Regions from separate parts of the Roseibium algicola genome, predicted to be linked through region 3. Evidence: riboswitches for the same ligand, from Rfam matches in the RefSeq annotation. Region 3 holds a riboswitch; each other region holds the start of a gene.
The links. Region 3 has a riboswitch for cobalamin ahead of B0E33_RS31015 (hypothetical protein). Riboswitches for the same ligand answer to the same signal wherever they lie in the genome.

Region 1 (5,768 bases), 760 kb from region 3:
AAATGAAGCTGCGCTGAAATTCAAGGAAACCTGCCAGATCCATGCGGAGGCTTATTCCTCCGCCGAGGTAATGCACGGTCCTGTCTCGATCGTCGAAAACGGTTACCCGATCCTGGCACTTGGTGTGCGCGATGCAGCCGAAGAGGGGCTTGCCCAGGCTGCGGATCGCATGGTGGACCAGGGCGGAAGTGTTTTTGCAACGACCGACAACGTGGAGCGGGCGGAAAAGCTGGCGTTCCAGGCAACCGGGCATCCATTGACCGACGCCTTGGTGCAGATTGTTTCTTTCTACGCCTTCATCGAATGGTTTGCACGGCAGCGCGGTTTCAATCCGGACGTTCCCAAGCACCTGAAGAAAGTCACCCAGACCGTATGACCTCCACAACCGCCTACCTCTGCAGCCGGGTTTTCGATGGTGAGAAAATCCATGCGAATGCTGCCCTGCTTGTCGAAGATGGCAAGGTGGCTGGCCTTCTTTCGGCCGATCAGGTGCCCGTTGGCGTAGAGACTGTCGATCTTGGTGACGGCATTCTCGCACCGGGATTGATCGATCTGCAGGTCAATGGCGGCGGTGGCTTGATGCTGGGAGATGCGGAAACAGTCGACGATATCGAACGTATTTGTGCCGCCCATGTCAGCCTCGGGACAACAGCCCTGACACCGACTTTGATCACGGACACGCCTGAGGTGACGCGCAAAGTCGTTGATCTGGGAATTGCCGCATGGTCGCGGGGCGTGAAGGGGTTTCATGGTCTGCATCTCGAAGGGCCGCATCTGTTTGCGGGGCGCAAGGGCGCGCATGACCCGAATCTGATCCGGCCTTTGAACCGCGAAGATATGGCGCTTTACCTGCGCGCGGCGCGGGAATTGCCAAGCCTCATCATGACTGTGGCGCCGGAAACGGTGCCGCCAGAACAGATGCGGGAATTGGCTGACGCGGGAATTCACGTCAGTCTTGGCCACAGCGGAGCCACATACCGGCAGTGCAAGACAGCGGTTGAAGCGGGTGCTTCGATGGTCACCCATCTTTTTAACGCCATGAGCCCGTTGCAACACCGCGAACCCGGCCTTGTGGGCGCCGCGCTCGATCTGGGCGCGCTCAACGTGGGCATCATTGCTGATGGTGTCCATGTCGACCCGGTCGCGATGCGGGTCGCGCTCAAGTCAAAGACCGGTCCGGGCAGGATCTTTATCGTTACCGACGCCATGTCTCAGACGGGCACCGATGTTACGTCCTTCTTTCTCGGAGGTCGGGAAATCTTTCGCCGCGATGGCACATTGACCCTCGAAGACGGCACGCTTGCCGGCGCCGATATAGATTTGCCGGCGTCCTTGAAGTTTCTCACCGGTACACTCGAGCTTCCGGTTGAATCTGCTCTTGCAATGGCAACCAGTGATCCTGCGGACGTTCTCGGGCGCCCACTCGGTCGTTTCGAAGAAGGCTATCCGGCTGACTTCGTACAGCTTGGCAAAGCCTATGAGGTCGAGGGCGTATGGATTGCGGGAGAACAATTCTCGAATATGTAGCCCGGCATATACGCTGGTGGTCTACATACCGCGCCGAACTTGTGGGATTGGTGGCTGCGCGTTCGCCGGTTAGGTCTTGTCGACCTTTTTCAGCGTTGAGCGAACGTTTGGAAGTGTCAGCAGCGTATTCGGTATTTGCAGCAATTCCTTGAAGAAGCGGCTGACCAATGTTCCGCGGCTTGGCTTGTAGGGCGATGAAATGAACGATTTGAGACCCCAGCCAATACCGCCAACATTTGGAAGGGCGCGGATAGCGGTTTCGTAACAGCGCCGAACCAGCGCGGAATCACTGTTCTTGAATGAATGCAGCAGGCCGCACCGCTCCATGTCACGCTTGAATTCCTTCGAGATGACCGAGGTTTCGCGTTTCGTGAAAGTCCAATTGATGTTGATGTTCTCGTCTTCCTTGGCAACCACCCGGTGGTACCAATGGGGAGGCAGATAGAGAAGATCACCTTCCTCCAGATCGAATTTGTAGAATCGCTTGTTTCGCAGCAGTCGCTGTTCGTCTTTCAGCAGAGAGAAGTTGGTGAACGGGTAGCACGGTAACGGTGTTTCGGGGGAAACCAGTACCCATTCCTTACGACCCTTCACCTGAACGGTGATGACATTCTCGGCGTTGGTATCGTAGTGAAACTCAGTCCGGTTGTTCCTGCTGTTGATCCAGAATCTCCAGGCAACGGAATCTTGCATTATCCGGTCGGATGCGAGGATCTCCTTCAGGAATTCCGGCATCTCGATATCTTGTTCCAGTACCGGTGAGCGGCTGACGAAAAAGACACCTCTGTCGCGGACCTTTGGCAGCGTATGAAGCTCTGCTCGTAATCGGCCGGATTGCCACCTTTCCCGCGCGGGCCAGTTTTTCGCCAATCCCTTGATCAGCAGGGGCTGTTCCTTGTCGCAGTAGGCTTCAAGAAATTCGGCATAACCTGGCGCTGCGGTTACGGTGGCAATGGTGTGCGTGTTGTCGCCGCTCATAAAAGGTACCACGCATTTGAAGATTTGCGGGTTCAGGGGCGCTGGATTTAGCTGCGTTTCTTCATGATGCTCCCCTAGGAGAAATCACGATAGGAGCAACCTGGAGCTTTATCAAGAAGCGCTATTCAACAACGCAGAGCCAATGGAGGAGCGATCTTCGTTTTATACGTAGCCAGGAAATGTTCTTTAGGAAGATGGTACGGAACGTTACTGCTGCGAAAGACGCGCTCGCATCAAATGGCTGTCGATTATTGAGGCGGTGCAGATTGCTGCAAGATCACCCGAGAATAAGATCAACCCGAACACTGAACAGCGTTCCGGTCTTCAGAAATGCAGCATTCGGGAGGATTAATAAGAGGTGGTGATGGCTCCCCAGGCCGGACTCGAACCAGCGACCCAGCGATTAACAGTCGCTTGCTCTACCAACTGAGCTACTGGGGATCACCACGCTCGGGGCCAGCGCGTTGCCGCCCCGTCGATGGAGATGCGTATATCAAAGGCTTGATCCGTTTGCCAAGCCCCCGAGGGCGTTTTTTTCATCAAGCCGTCATTTTTTTGATCTCGGTGTGGAAAACTCGATATATTTCAGATGGCTAGGCGTTCTGTCGAGCTTGGAAAACCCTACGTTTCGCGACGATTGGAACACCCCGCGCAGGCTAAATCGGCTGTGCCTTTTTCTGACTTTGGCGCAAGAAGGCGTCCGTCTTGATTGCCTGGCCGATTTTCAAGGTTAGCCGTCAGCGACTTTCTGCTGCTTGTGTCGGCCTCAAGATACGTTTAGGAAGAAACTGACGGTTCCGGAAAAGGCCTTGCCTGATCCGGATGAAACGGGAATCCGGTGCGGTCTTTTTCAAGTCCAGATCCGGAGCTGCCCCCGCAACTGTGAGCGGTGAGTGGCTGTACGAAAACCACTGGCGTCCTGATGGGGCCGGGAAGGGGTACAGACCGCGCTGAGCCGCAAGCCAGGAGACCGGCCGTCACATTGTCAACCCTATGGCGCTGTCGGGCGGACGGCTGGGAGAAGGAATGACGCATTCAAACGGCGAGAGGACAACGCTGGTCCTCGGCGGTGCCCGCTCCGGAAAAAGCCGGTTCGCGGAAAAGCTTGTCCATGAAACCGGTCTGCAAAAAATCTATATCGCGACTGGTGCTGCCCACGACGATGAAATGGCCAGCCGGATCGCCGCTCATAAAGATCAACGCGGCCCGTCCTGGCTCACCGTGGAAGAACAGCTCGAACTTGCAGCGGTGCTTGAAAACGAATGCAGGCAAGACCGGGTGGTTCTTGTTGACTGCCTGACCCTGTGGCTGTCGAACCTGCTGTTTGCAAGCAAGGACATCCCCGCCGAAACGGCGCGGCTTTGCGCGGTTCTGAAGGATCTTCAAGGGCCGTGCGTCTTCGTTTCCAACGAAGTAGGTATGGGTATCGTGCCGGAGAACCGTCTGTCGAGGTCGTTCCGCGATGTGCAGGGACGACTGAACCAGGATATGGCGCATAGGTGCCAACAGGTCGTCTTCGTTGCTGCGGGCCTGCCGATACTTTTGAAACCCACATCACAACCGGATATCAAATTATGACCACTTCATCCCTGCAGCCGGGCGCAAAAATTCCGGCAACGATCGTCACTGGGTTTCTCGGAGCAGGCAAGACCACGTTGATCCGCAATTTGCTTACCAATGCCAATGGCAAACGCATTGCCCTTATCGTCAACGAGTTTGGGGACATGGGCTTCGACGGTTCCCTGGTGAATGGATGCGCTGATCCCGATTGCGCCGCGGAAGAAGTGGTTGAGCTTACCAATGGCTGCATATGTTGCACCGTTGCCGACGATTTCCTGCCAACCATGGAAATGCTGCTCGCGCGGGACAATCCGCCGGAGCATATCGTTATCGAAACCTCCGGCCTGGCTCTGCCGCAGCCGCTCGTTCGGGCCTTCTCCTGGCCGAGCGTCAAGCCGAAGGTAACGGTAGATGGTGTTGTCACGGTGCTGGATGCTGCAGCACTCGCCGAAGGCCGGATCGCACTTGATGAAGATGCACTTGCCGCGCAGCGTGCCGCCGACGAGGCTCTTGATCATGACAGTCCTGTTGAAGAACTCTTCCACGACCAATTGCGTTGCGCAGACCTCGTCGTTCTGAACAAGGCTGATCTCGTCTCTGAAGACGCCTTGAAGCAGGTGCATGAGAAAATCGCCGCCGATGTTCGTCCGGCGGTTCATGTGGTGACATCCGAAAAAGGCACGCTTCCGATTGAAGTTCTGCTCGGCAGGGGCTCTGCTGCCGAGGACGACATGGCTGATCGGCACGAGCATCACCACCATCATGATGACCACGACCACGATCACGATGATGATGATCATGATCATCACCATGACGACCATCATCACGATCATCACCATCACGACGATTTTGAAAGTCACGTGCTGGCAGTCTCGTCTTTCGCCAGCCTGAAAGATGCAGAGGCAAAGGTTCTGGAAGCCATGGCGCAAAAAGGCGTCCTGCGTATCAAGGGGGCTGTAAAAATCGAGGGCAAGGCAGCGCCTGCAATGGTTCAAGCTGTCGGACCGCGTGTCGAAACCTGGTTCGCCGCCGGCGCCGAGAGCAGCGGCAGACTGGTCGTGATCGGTTTGAAAGGCCTCGACCTGACTGCGGTTCGTGGCCTGCTGGGTGAATTGACGGCTGCTGCCTGACACGCTGGATAGAAGCTGGAAATAAAGACCAAGCATGCACATTCTCGCCAGCCAGACGCGCCGGATCGATGACGGTGGGGACGCGGTCGACCTCGGCCAGTCTCCTGCCGACATTCTGTTCCTGTCAGCTGCAGACACCGAACTGGGAAGCTTTGCCGCTGCGCAATCACGGCTTGGAACAGCCCGTGCAGACCTGCGGCTCGCCAATCTCATGGCCCTGTCGCATCCCTATTCGGTCGACCTTTATGCCGAACAGACCGTCCGTGGCTCTCGGCTGATCGTTCTGCGAATTCTGGGTGGAGTGGAGTACTGGCGCTACGGCCTGGAAAGGTTTGAAGAAGAAGTCCGCGCGAATGGCATCGATCTGATCGTTATTCCGGGTGACGACAAGTGGGACGAAGAACTGACGTCTCGCTCCACCCGATCACCAGCGGAAGTGCATCGCTTTTGGCGATACTGTGTGGAAGGCGGCGCGGAGAATTACGCCAATGCCTTGAGATATGCAGCGCATCTGATCGGAAAGGGAGAAGAGCCCGCGCATCCGGTGCCTCTTCCTCGCGCGGGTATCTATCT
Region 2 (5,768 bases), 180 kb from region 3:
CCTGGAAACCCTGGCAGATGCCGTTCTGGAGAGCGTTGCCGATCTGCCGGCCTATCTGGCCGCCAACTGATTCAAATCAGGCCGGCACTGACGCGCCTTGCCGTCGCACCTGTCCGGGTGTCTGGTTGAATTGACGCTTGAAGGCCCGGTTGAAGGCGGCTTCCGAGCTGTAGCCGATATTTTCGGCAATATCGATCAGGGGCAGATCCGTCTCCCGAATGTCGCGCCGTGCCCGTTCCATGCGCCAGTGGGTGACATAGGCCAGCGGCGTCATGCCGACGAGGTTCGTAAACCTGTCTGCAAAAACCGTCCGGGACATGCCGGCTTCCCGGGCAAGGCTCTCCACCGTCCAGGGCTTTTCCGGCGCCAGATGGATCTTGGACATGCTGCGCCCAAGCTTCGGATTGAGCACCGCCGCCAGGCATCCGGCCCTGTCCCCCTCCCTGTCGACGAACGTTCGCACCACCTGGATGAAGATGATCTCCGTCAATCGGTGGATGATCGCCTCGGACCCCGGCTGCCCGGCGCGCACCTCGCTGGCAACAAAACGCATCACTGCTTCCAGCCAGAAGGCGTTCATCGTCTGTGTGTTGGGCAGATGAATGACCGATGGCAAGGCATCGAGCAGCGGATGTACCGAGCCTTCCTCGAATTCGAAATGGCCACAGAACAGTTTGCAGGCCAGTTCCTCGTCCGGACCGCCGTAATAGAGCGCACCTTCCCCCGTATAACCGGATTGCCGCACGACCTCGTCCACTTCGGCGGCGGGACGGCCCGGTTCATCACTCAGGATATGAGCGGCCCCGTGCGGAATGACGGCCAGGTCACCGGTCGCAAGGCGGATCGGCTTGTCAACACCGTCCACCGCCAGCCAGCAGCCACCACGCATTGCCATGTGAAACCGCGCGACATTGCCGAAAGCCGGCACCCGCACGGCCCAGGGCGGCGAAAAGCAGGTATGGAAATAGACGGATCCCCGTAGCTTCAAGGCATCCAGGATCTGGGTCAGGGCGTCATGTTTCATGAAAGGCCGGTTCCGGTTGAAGTCTCATTCCCGCATTTTTGCCTCAACACCGCAAAGCGCAAGGCTCCCGGACGATTGGTCAATTTTCAGGGACTTTCGTGCATGGATGGAACCGAAGTCGACCAACATCTTTGGGCTCGTGGGCAATCCGCCCGCAGGAAACCAACCTGGAGCACCTGAAAGATGTCTGTTCGCTTCGTCACCAAGACCATGCACGCCTATCTCGATTATCCCGTCGCGATCGGCCTTATTGCCCTGCCCGTATTCCTTGATCTCGGCCAATCCAACCCGATCGCCTTCTGGCTATCCTTCCTGACAGGCTTTGCGGCCCTGGCCCTGACGATCCTGACGGATCACCAGACCGGCATCATCCGCATTCTGCCCTATTCGGTTCATCTGGCGGTCGATTTTGCCGTCGGCATCGTGTTCCTGGCAGCTCCCTTCGCACTCGGCTTCACCGGCCTCGACTTCGCCTATTACCTGGTCAACGCCATTGCCGTTCTGACAGTGGTCAGCCTTGCCAAACCGCAGGAAACGGTTGCACAGGCCGCTTGACAGCCCCCGTCAACGCACAATGACACCGGCCCTCACGCCGGTGTCTTTTTTTGAACTGCAATCCGGACGATCTGCAAATCCTCGGGAACTTACGAACATGGAGACGCCTGAGCTTCGGACGCAAGGTAGAGGCACCGGAGCAAATCCGGCCTTCAACCTTCATACCCTTTCAGGAGTAGAACATGTCCTTGATGAAATCCGCCATTGCCGCAACGCTGCTGTCTCTTGCCGCTCTCTCTGCCCCGGCAATGGCCGCGGACGAATACAACACCTCCAGCGGCCTGACGGCCGCCGGCAGCCCGCTCGGTCTTCATGGTGTCGATCCCGTGGCCTTTGTCAGCCTGGGCAACCGGATTGACGGAACCGCGCAATATACGGCCGTCCACGACGGTGTTGCCTATTACTTCGCATCCCAGGAAGCCATGGATGCCTTCACCGCGCATCCGGATCAGTACCTGCCGCAAAACGGCGGCTTCTGCACCTTCGGTGTTTCAGTCGGCAAGAAGTTCGACGGCGATCCGCAGTTCGCAGCTGTTGTGGACGGCAAGCTTTATCTGTTCCTGAACGAGGCCATCTTCCGCGAGTTCCAGAAAGACCAGTCCGGCACGATCACCAAGGCGGAAGCCAACTGGAAGAAGATCCGCTCCACCGAGGCAACGAAGCTCTGATTGTTCGTTGTCAAGGCGTCGGAACGACAAACAAAAAGGGCGGCCCCAGGGCCGCCCTTCGTCACTTGATTTCGGCAAAAGCCCGAAGACTTAAGCCGCGTTGTGCAGCCGATTTTCGAAAGCAAGGTTCCGGGTCAGCGGCGCCAGGGTCTTGGCAGCGGCCAGAACAGCCAGGTCAGCCAGCGGCTCGCCCAGGATCACCAGCATATAGGCAAAGCCGAAGGAACCGACGGAAGCCATGTTCTCGGCACCGAAGCCCTGGCCGTAGAATGCCCAGAAAGCAACCCAGCCAACGATACCAGCCTGGAACGTGGTGGAAAGAGCCAGTGCCTGAACGTAGGAAACGTCAACATAGGCGGTCTTTTCCGGAATGATGCGGTTTGCCAGCATGCTGACAGCCCACAGCGGCACGAGCAGCGTGGTGACGTTGATGCCGTACTGCGGCAGGTCGAAAGGAGCAACCAGCGTCCCCTGGAGCAGAAGGCCTGCAGCGAGGCCGATTGCTGCCGGACCAGCGCCGAACATCAGGAACAGGGTGGAGCCCAGGATAAAGTGCACTTCGGAAACACCGACCGGGTAATGCGGCAGGATTTCGAAGAAGCAGAATACGGCAACCGTCGTGATGACGGAACGGACGGCAAGGCTGAGCACGCCGCTTTTGCGGATTGTGTCGAGAGCCATTTTGCCCAGAAGGCCGAAGGAAGCAGCCGCGGTGCCGTAGCTGAGTACGATTTTGGCACCGTCGACGATGCCCGGTTCGATATGCATGTCATTTCTCCTTTGCGCACCCTCCGTGCGCGAGCAGATGGTGTGAACCGGCCCCGATGGGACCGCTGGATGGCAGGTTTCCTGGCTCGCGAGTCTCTGCGCTGCCCGCCTTCCCGGATCGCTCCAGTGGCTTGAAGGGCTTTGCTCGTCGCATACAGTTGCGGGGGCAGCCACGGTATTGGTCCCTGTTGGGTACGCCTCACCGTGTTCCCATTTCATCCGCCCTTACGCTTGTTCGGGCGAAACCATCGCATCGTCTAGATTTGCAAGGATTGGCGATATTCTGCAAGCGAATTTTCGCCATATTCGGTCTGAATGCGACATTGCACCGAAATTTTGCCGCCTGAAGACCGCCACCGAAATCAGCCGGATCAGCATCACCGACAAGCTTCAGATCTCAAAACACTTCTTCAGGAAATTGCGTCAGCCACCTGAAAATTCTGAACTTTGCAGAATCCAATCAAAGATGAAAATCAAAACCTTTGTTTATTAAACTTTTCTGTATTTAGGGTAATTGTGATTTTTACTTGCAGAAACCCTAACGAAAGATAACCTCACTCGAATACAAAGCACATCATGAGAGTTTGCAATGCCCTTTACCAAATTGGGAACGCTTATCGCTGGTGTCGTCTTTTTCCTTGGCTGCATTCAGCTGGCACTTCTGGCCGGCGTTACTCTTGGAGCAGTCACTGAACCAAGACCGGGTTTTTTCCTTGGCAATCTGACACGCGAACAGGCGCTCGACAGCGGACTATTGAAGATCATGGCCGCCGTCGCATTCGGCGTGATCACCGAGATTAGTCGCTCGGTTGAAAAGAAGTAGACCACAACCAAAGACTTGCCGCAGGCGGTGACCTGTGAAAGTCTTCGACCATGTTGAAATCGATCCCCCTGACCGCTCTTGCGGTATCTCTTCTTGCTTCCACCGTCACTCCTGGCTGGGCGGCACCTGACAAGCTTTTCGGCGCCATCAACGAACGTCTGTCGTTCATGCAGTCGGTTGCAGCCTGGAAAGCGGATAACGACAAACCTGTCGAGGATCTGCCGAGGGAAAAGGTGGTGCTGGATGCTGCCCGCGAAAAGGCAGTCGAAAACGGCCTGTCGGCTGACAATGTCACCTTGTTTTTCCAGGCGCAGATCGATGCGGCCAAGGACATTCAAACCTGCTGGATCGAACGCTGGGAGAGCGGTGAAGCTCGTCCGCAGAACGTACCCGACCTGATCAAGGATGTCCGTCCGGAGCTGTTGCGCCTCGGCAACGAGATCCTGACGCTACTCGCAGAAAGCCCCGTCGAAGCCTCTGACCAGCAGGCCTTCACGGAGGCGCTGACCGTGGAATGCCTGTCCGACGGATCAAAGAACGCTCTGTTTGAAGGTCTGGTCGACGTACACGACTAGACACATACGGCCATCAGGACATCCCTCATCGGAGTTCAGGAGGCTGCCTGCCTCCAGGGCTCGGCCGCATTCGCCTCTTCTTCCCGCTTCGTGACCATTCGCGAGAACTCGCCGAACGGCACTGCCGGGCTCCACAAGTAGCCCTGGCCGAGCGTCCCGCCCCACAGATTGATGTAATCCATCTGCAACTGGGTCTCGACCCCTTCGGAAACTGTGTTGAGATTGAGCTGCCTTGCCAGCATCAGGATCAGCTCGACGATGGTCCGGCGATCCTCGCAATTGGCAATGTCCATGATGAAGGACCGGTCGATCTTCAGCGTGTCGAACGGCATGCTCGCGAGACTGTGCAGCGAGGAATAGCCGGTGCCGAAGTCGTCGATTGCAAATTTGACGCCTTCTTTCTTGATCGGCAGGATCTGATCCAGAAGGTTCTGCGAATAGTCGACAAGACTCGATTCCGTCACTTCCAGTTCCAGCTTCTCCGTCGAAAACCCGCTCTCGCCGATGATCCCGAGCATTCTGCCGGTAAATCCCTTTGCCTGCAGCTGCGCCGGCGCAACGTTCACGGCGACAGATACATCGACGTTCTGCCGGTGTAGGGATTTCATGTCGGAGAGCGCGGATGCCAGCACGAATTCTCCGATCGGAACGATCAGACCGCATTCTTCTGCCACGGGAATGAACTTGTAGGGTGGTACGGACCCGAGTTCGGCATCGTTCCAGCGCAGCAGCGCTTCTGAACCGACAATCTTGCCGGACGAAATGTCGACCTTCGGCTGGTAGTGAACGGATAGCGTGCGGTCTCTCAGTGCGCTTTGCAGCCTGTGCCGGATCTGTTCGCGCTCGGTCATCCGTTCGCGAATGATATCGTTGTAGGCGATCGACTGAGCCCTGCCGGCACCCTTTGCTTCATACATGGCCATGTTGGCGTTTCGCAGGACTTCCTCGGCCGTTGTACCGTGCTCCGGGTATCTCGCGATTCCCGCGCTGACGGTCAGAGAAAGGGAAAGCCGGCCAATTCTGTAGGCCCCGCCCAGCCGCTCGACCATCGTTCTGGACAACTTGGCAAGCATCTGCAGATCATCGACGCCGGGTAACAGTACGACGAATTCGTCGCCGGAAAACCGGGCAACGCAGGGGGGTTTTGACGTCAGTGGCTTGGCCAGCTCGTCGACCAGGACGGCCAACCGGTTGCCGACCAGCCGCAACAGCTTGTCGCCTACGGCATGTCCGTGCATGTCGTTGATCAGTTTGAAGCGGTCCAGTCCGATGTAAAGAACACTGCCCGTTTCCTTGGGGCGCAGGTCGATCAGCGTCATCGCGACATTGTCCAGCTTGGCCCTGTTGGGCAAACC
Region 3 (5,768 bases):
CACCCAAGGTGCACGCTGTAGATCTCTTCGCGTTGGGGATGCTGAACATACCGCGCGAGGCCATTGAGCAGCCGCGCAACACCCAGCCCGATCACCATGCCGATGATGATCCGGATGTGTGTGAATTCCGCAAGATTGGTGGGAAGTTTGTCCATGTGGGTCCGTTTTGGTCTCGATAGGGCAACACTATACGAATGCTGCCTGATGGAAACCGTCGAGATCTGCCACAACGAACCTTGAGCCTCGCTCTGACCGGCGACCGTTCAACCAGGCCCGGTTGAACGGCCGAAAGCGGTCCGTGCGAGGGTCTAGTGTGCCTGGCCCGTGCGGGAGCGCAGGAGGAGCACGAAGAAAATGCCGCCAATCAGCCCGGTGACAATGCCGATAGGCATATCCTCGGGGGACAGGAGCGTTCGTGCGATGATGTCCGCCCAGATCAGAAAGATTGCGCCAAGCATCATCGATGCCGGCAGAACCCGGCTATAATTGCCCCCTACCAGGAAGCGGGCAATATGCGGCACCATCAGCCCGACAAAGCCGATGATGCCTGAAAAGGCTACCATCACACCGGTGATCAGAGCTCCCAGCACAAATACCGTGAGACGGAACCGGGCAACCGGAATGCCGAGCGTCGACGCTGTTTCATCGCCGATGGTCATCGCATTGAGATCGGCAGACCGCAGCAGAAAATACGGCGCCACCAGCAGCAGAATGCCGAGCGGAAACGGCAGCTGAGCCCATTGGGCAAGACCGAGACCGCCCAGCATCCAGAAGACAACCGTATGCGTTGCCCTCGGATCGCCCAGGAAAATCAGGATATTGGCGATCGCCATGATGATGAAGGACACGGCCACACCGGCCAGCACCAGCCGGTCGGCACTGGTTGCAGATGCAAACCGCGTCACCCCGAGCACCAGAAAAGTTGCCGCCAACGCACCGGCGAATGCCATCAGCGGAACGGTCATCAGCCCCAGAAAAAGACCAGTATGCAACAGCGCAAGAATGGCGCCAGCCGCTGCACCGGACGAAATGCCGAGCAGATGCGGATCGGCCAGGGGATTGCGCGTGACAGATTGCAGGGCGGCGCCGACAACGGCCAGACCAGCGCCGACAAACCCGGCCAGCAGCGCCCGCGGAAACCGGATCTCCCAGACGATAGCCTCCCGGCCCTTGGACCAGTCCACGTCGAAATAGCCGGGCACCACGCCGTTGACGAGGACCTTGAAGACAGTGCTGCCCGGGATCGGCACCGCACCTGCACCGATGGCGGCTACAATGGAAATAGCCAGCACCAGCACGCCGGCCAGAAGCAATACCCCATTCCCCCGCAACCGGCGCAGGCCAGCGCTTTTGGCCGTGAGCAGGCTCATGCCGGTCTATCGTTTCTGCCTGCAACGGCAGTTCGAAGCATCTTCTGCAAGGCTCACTCTCCCCAGAACGCTTCGGTGAGCTTTCCGATGGCCTTGAGGTTCCGCGGCCCCGGGGTTGCTTCGACATAGTCCAGCACGACAAAACGGTCGTTCTTGACGGCTGCAATATTGGCCAGAGCGGGATTGTGTTTCATGAAGTCGCGTTTCTGGTCAGCCGTCACTTCGCCGTAGTTGACGATCACAATCATGTCCGGGTCTTTTTCCACCACGGTTTCCCAGTCGATGGTCGCCCAGCTCTTTTCAAAATCGTCCATCACGTTGACGCCGCCGGCTGCCTCGATGAGCGCTGTCGGCATGGCATATCGTCCGGCGGTGAAGGGCTTGTCCTCGCCGCTGTCGTAGACAAAGACCCGCAGCGGCTCTTCACCAGCAGGCACCGTTGCCGCGATCCGGTCCAGCTCCAGCTTGTAGGCCGCAACAAGATCGTGAGCTGTGTCTTCAACACCGAAGATCTTTCCGAGGTTGAGGAGGTCGTTATAGAGATCCTGCAGAGACGCCTTCGGCTTGTCGCCGATATGAATGCAGGATTCGGTCAGCTCGTAGACCTTGATGCCGAACGGCTCCAGCGTTTCAGGCGTCACTTCACCGCCCACCTTCATGCCGTAGTTCCAGCCGGCGAAGAAGAAATCGGCGTCGGCCCCGATCAGCACTTCCTTGCTCGGATATTTCGACGCGAGTTCCGGAAGTTCGGCAACGCCCTCACGCATTTCCGCGTCCAGCGTCTTCCAGCCTGAAATGCCGGTATATCCAACCATGCGGTCGCGCAGGCCAAGTACCAGCATCATCTCCGTCAGGTTGACGTCATTCGAAACGGCTGCTTTGGGCGGCGTGTCGAAGGTCACCGTGCGGTTGCAGCTTTCCACGGTCGTTTGCGCAATTGCCGGTACAGACAGAAAGGTGAGCACGAGGCCCAGGGCAATTTTTTTCATATTAAGTCTCCAGAAATTCAAAGATGGAAGGTCAGGTAGCGCTCGCGGCTGGCAGACAGTTGCTCCAGTCGGACCTGTACCGAATAGGCTTGCTCAATGTTGCCGGGGGTTAGCACCGTCTCCGGCATTCCCTGGGCAACCAGTCGGCCCTCATGCAACAGCAAGACCTTGTCGCAGACACGGCTTGCCAGGTTGAGGTCGTGCAGGCTCGTGACAATGGTAATGTCCAGATCGGCAATCAGCTCGACGATCTCGAGCTGATGACGGATGTCCAGATGGTTCGTCGGCTCATCCAGCACCAGAAGCCTTGGTTCTTGCGCCAGCGCCCGGGCCACCATCACCCGTTGCCTTTCCCCCCCTGACAATGTGCCGAAGGCTCTTTTTGCATAGGACAGCAGATCCATTTTCCCGAGACAGTCATCAACGATCTCGGCGTCCCGCTTGCCTGCGCCGGCAATACCGGTTGCATGGGGACGCCGACCGAGTGTGACGATCTCGCGTACGGTCAAGGCAAAATCGGTCGGCTGCTCCTGAAGCACGGCGGCGATCGTTTTGGCGGCCTCCCTGGCACTGATGTGCCAGAGATCCGTGCCATCCAGAAGGATTTCGCCCGTTTTCGGTTTCAGGAAGCGATAGAGCAGCCGCAACAGGGTGGATTTGCCAGCACCATTGGCGCCGGCAATTCCAAGAACCTCACCGGCAGGCAGATCGAAGCTGAGCGGATGCAGAATGGTTTTGCCCTGCCCCGTCTTCCAGCTGACCTCCCGGACAAACAGATCGACCCCCGTCATGAGAACGCCGTCCCGTCAGCTTCCGAAACGATCATCGCTGCCGGAAGCCGGCCTTGCGATGCGCTCCAGCGCTTGCCGTGGTTTTCCTCGGTCACCTCGCATCCATTTTCAATCTGGCGATACCGATTGGCGTAGTCGACCAGGTCGTCGATGTCCGTATCGTCCTCAATGTCCCCAAAGAGGTAGATCGCCTTGTCGGTGGCCTTGAATGCCAGCGTGCAAGGTCTCGAACAGCTCTCCATGTCGGCTGTTCCACTGATTTCGAATTCGTCTCCAACCACAGGCACTGCCTGTGCCATTGCACTTTTCAGCTTGCAGATCAGCCCATATCCGGGATGGCAAGTCTGCCCATTGTGACGACAGGTCGTGCAGACAAATATCTTGTGCGGATCATTGCTCATGACGCGCCTCCACGGCTTCTGCCAGTGAACCGACAGGAGGCTGCGGAAAAGCAAAGGCATTGCTTTCCTCGTTGCACTGGGCACGGCCGGATCGGGTACGTTTGGAACAATCATCATGTAATGTTATTACATTACCTATATTCTCGCTGACAACAGATTTTTGCAGCCCATCGGGAACCATCGCGCGTGCTGCGCGCGTCGCCAGCGGATCAGCCTCGGTCAGGAGGTTAGCAAGTCTTGAGAATTCAGCAGAAAATTTCCGGTTCATATCGCCCTCCGCGATTTCGCGGGGCAGTCAGGAACCGAATGTGCAACTTTGCCGGCAGGTGCCGATTGGCCATGTCACTCACTCCTCCGGGGCACCCCGCCCGGGTTAAGGTTTAAGGTGAAATGGCAGGTCTCCTGACTTGCGGGTCATTGCTTGCCTGATCCTTCCCGGGGTCTCCCCAGTGGCGCTTTCAGGTTTGCTCACCGCTCACAGTTGCGGGGGCAGTCACGGATTTGCAGCCTTTCGGGCTCGTCGCACCGTGTTCCCTTTTAATCCCGGTCCGGAGTTCGGAGTCGGGAACCATCTCTTCCTAAGTGCGCGAACGCCTGAAAAATGTCAAAGACTTTTGCGGGTCGCTGCTCTTGTCTGAAAGCACGACAGGATTGCCTGGAAGCGGAAACACCCAGCCGCCTAGGCAGTATTGACCCTTGCCTTCAAGGCTCAAAAATCTTACCTCCGATCCATGAAACAGGACGCCCTTCCCCCGCGCGCCGCAGCGCGCCCCCTCACCCTTGAGACCCACGGCATTACCCGCCAGGACGACTTCGCCTGGCTGAGGGCGGACAACTGGCAGGAGGTCATGAAGGACCCGTCCGTGCTGGATGCCGACATCCGCAGCTATCTGGAAGCGGAAAATGCCTATCACGAAGCGCAGATGGCACCGACGAAGACTCTGCAGGAGAAGCTTTTTGCGGAGATGCGCGGCCGCATCAAGGAAGACGACAGCTCGGTTCCGGCGCCCGACGGGCCTTTCGCTTACGGCCTCAAGTATGAAACCGGCGGCCAGCAACCGGTTTTCTTTCGCACCCCGCGTGACGGCGGCGCGGAAACGGTTCTTCTCCATGGCGACAAGGAAGCAGAAGGAACGGCATATTTCCGGATCGGCGGCGTCAGCCAGTCGACGGATCACGCGCTCATCGCCTGGGCCTATGACGACAAGGGCTCGGAATATTATTCACTGAAGCTGCGCGACGCCCAGTCTGCCAAGGATTTCGACTACGCCATCGAGGACACGGGCGGCGGCGGCGTCTTCTCGGAAGACAGCCGCTATGTGTTCTACGTTCGCCTCGACGCCAACCACCGGCCCTCGAAACTCTTCCGTCACGAAGTCGGTTCCGACCCGGCGAGCGACGTTCTCGTCTACGAGGAAAAGGATGCCGGCTTCTTCATGGGCGTCGGCAAGACCCAGTCCGGCGACACCATCGTCATCGACATTCATGATCACGAGACGTCCGAAGTCTGGATGATCCCGGCCACCGACCCGACCGCCGAACCGGTGCTTGTCGCAGAGCGCGAGACCGGTATCGAGTATTCCATCGACGATCACGGCGACACACTCTACATCCTGACCAACGCAGGCGGCGCCGAGGACTTCAAGATCGTCACTGCGCCGAAAGGCAATCCCGGCCGCGAAAACTGGTCCGATCTTGTGCCCCACAAGGCAGGATGCCTGATCCTGTCGCATTGCGTCTACAAGTCCTTCATGACGCGGCTGGAGCGCGAAGACGGCTTGCCGCGCATCGTGATCCGCCGGCTTGCAGACAACATCGAGTACTCCATCGCCTTCGACGAGGAAGCCTATTCGCTCGGCCTTGGCGGCGGCTACGAGTTCGACACGAGCACGATCCGCTTCACCTATTCCTCGATGACAACGCCATCGCAGACCTTCGACTACAATGTCGAGACCCGCGAGCGTGTTCTGCGCAAGGAACAGGAAGTGCCTTCCGGCCATGATGCGGACGACTATGTCACCCGCCGGTTGATGGCTCCCGCAGCCGACGGCGAGACCGTGCCGGTGTCTGTGCTCTACCGCAAGGACACCAGGCTCGACGGCTCCGCACCTCTGCTGCTTTACGGCTATGGTTCCTACGGCATCACCATTCCGGCGAGCTTCAACTCCAACTGCCTGTCGCTGGTCGACCGGGGGTTCGTCTACGCCATCGCCCATA

Region 1: it holds a riboswitch for cobalamin, as region 3 does, so the genes downstream of both, cobU (bifunctional adenosylcobinamide kinase/adenosylcobinamide-phosphate guanylyltransferase) here and B0E33_RS31015 (hypothetical protein) in region 3, are expected to answer to the same signal.
Region 2: it holds a riboswitch for cobalamin, as region 3 does, so the genes downstream of both, B0E33_RS22760 (energy-coupling factor ABC transporter permease) here and B0E33_RS31015 (hypothetical protein) in region 3, are expected to answer to the same signal.

Annotation. Positions count from the first base shown of each region.
Region 1 covers NZ_CP019630.1:5,859,702-5,865,469, reverse strand. The annotation lists gene B0E33_RS27155 (SIS domain-containing protein) at 1-376, shown strand, start outside; gene nagA (N-acetylglucosamine-6-phosphate deacetylase) at 373-1,527, shown strand; gene B0E33_RS27145 (cupin-like domain-containing protein) at 1,597-2,505, opposite strand; tRNA gene B0E33_RS27140 (tRNA-Asn) at 2,871-2,946, opposite strand; cobalamin riboswitch at 3,281-3,498, shown strand; gene cobU (bifunctional adenosylcobinamide kinase/adenosylcobinamide-phosphate guanylyltransferase) at 3,532-4,083, shown strand; gene cobW (cobalamin biosynthesis protein CobW) at 4,080-5,195, shown strand; gene cobN (cobaltochelatase subunit CobN) at 5,230-5,768, shown strand, end outside.
Region 2 covers NZ_CP019630.1:4,918,669-4,924,436, reverse strand. The annotation lists gene B0E33_RS22780 (HAD family hydrolase) at 1-70, shown strand, start outside; gene B0E33_RS22775 (AraC family transcriptional regulator) at 77-1,024, opposite strand; gene B0E33_RS22770 (hypothetical protein) at 1,208-1,579, shown strand; gene B0E33_RS22765 (YHS domain-containing (seleno)protein) at 1,762-2,247, shown strand; gene B0E33_RS22760 (energy-coupling factor ABC transporter permease) at 2,338-3,015, opposite strand; cobalamin riboswitch at 3,070-3,280, opposite strand; gene B0E33_RS22755 (hypothetical protein) at 3,605-3,838, shown strand; gene aroQ (gamma subclass chorismate mutase AroQ) at 3,889-4,413, shown strand; gene B0E33_RS22745 (EAL domain-containing protein) at 4,449-5,768, opposite strand, start outside.
Region 3 covers NZ_CP019630.1:5,102,746-5,108,513, reverse strand. The annotation lists gene B0E33_RS23655 (hypothetical protein) at 1-155, opposite strand, end outside; gene B0E33_RS23650 (FecCD family ABC transporter permease) at 309-1,370, opposite strand; gene B0E33_RS23645 (ABC transporter substrate-binding protein) at 1,424-2,359, opposite strand; gene B0E33_RS23640 (ABC transporter ATP-binding protein) at 2,377-3,150, opposite strand; gene B0E33_RS23635 (DUF1636 family protein) at 3,147-3,551, opposite strand; gene B0E33_RS31015 (hypothetical protein) at 3,541-3,819, opposite strand; cobalamin riboswitch at 3,927-4,139, opposite strand; gene B0E33_RS23630 (S9 family peptidase) at 4,283-5,768, shown strand, end outside.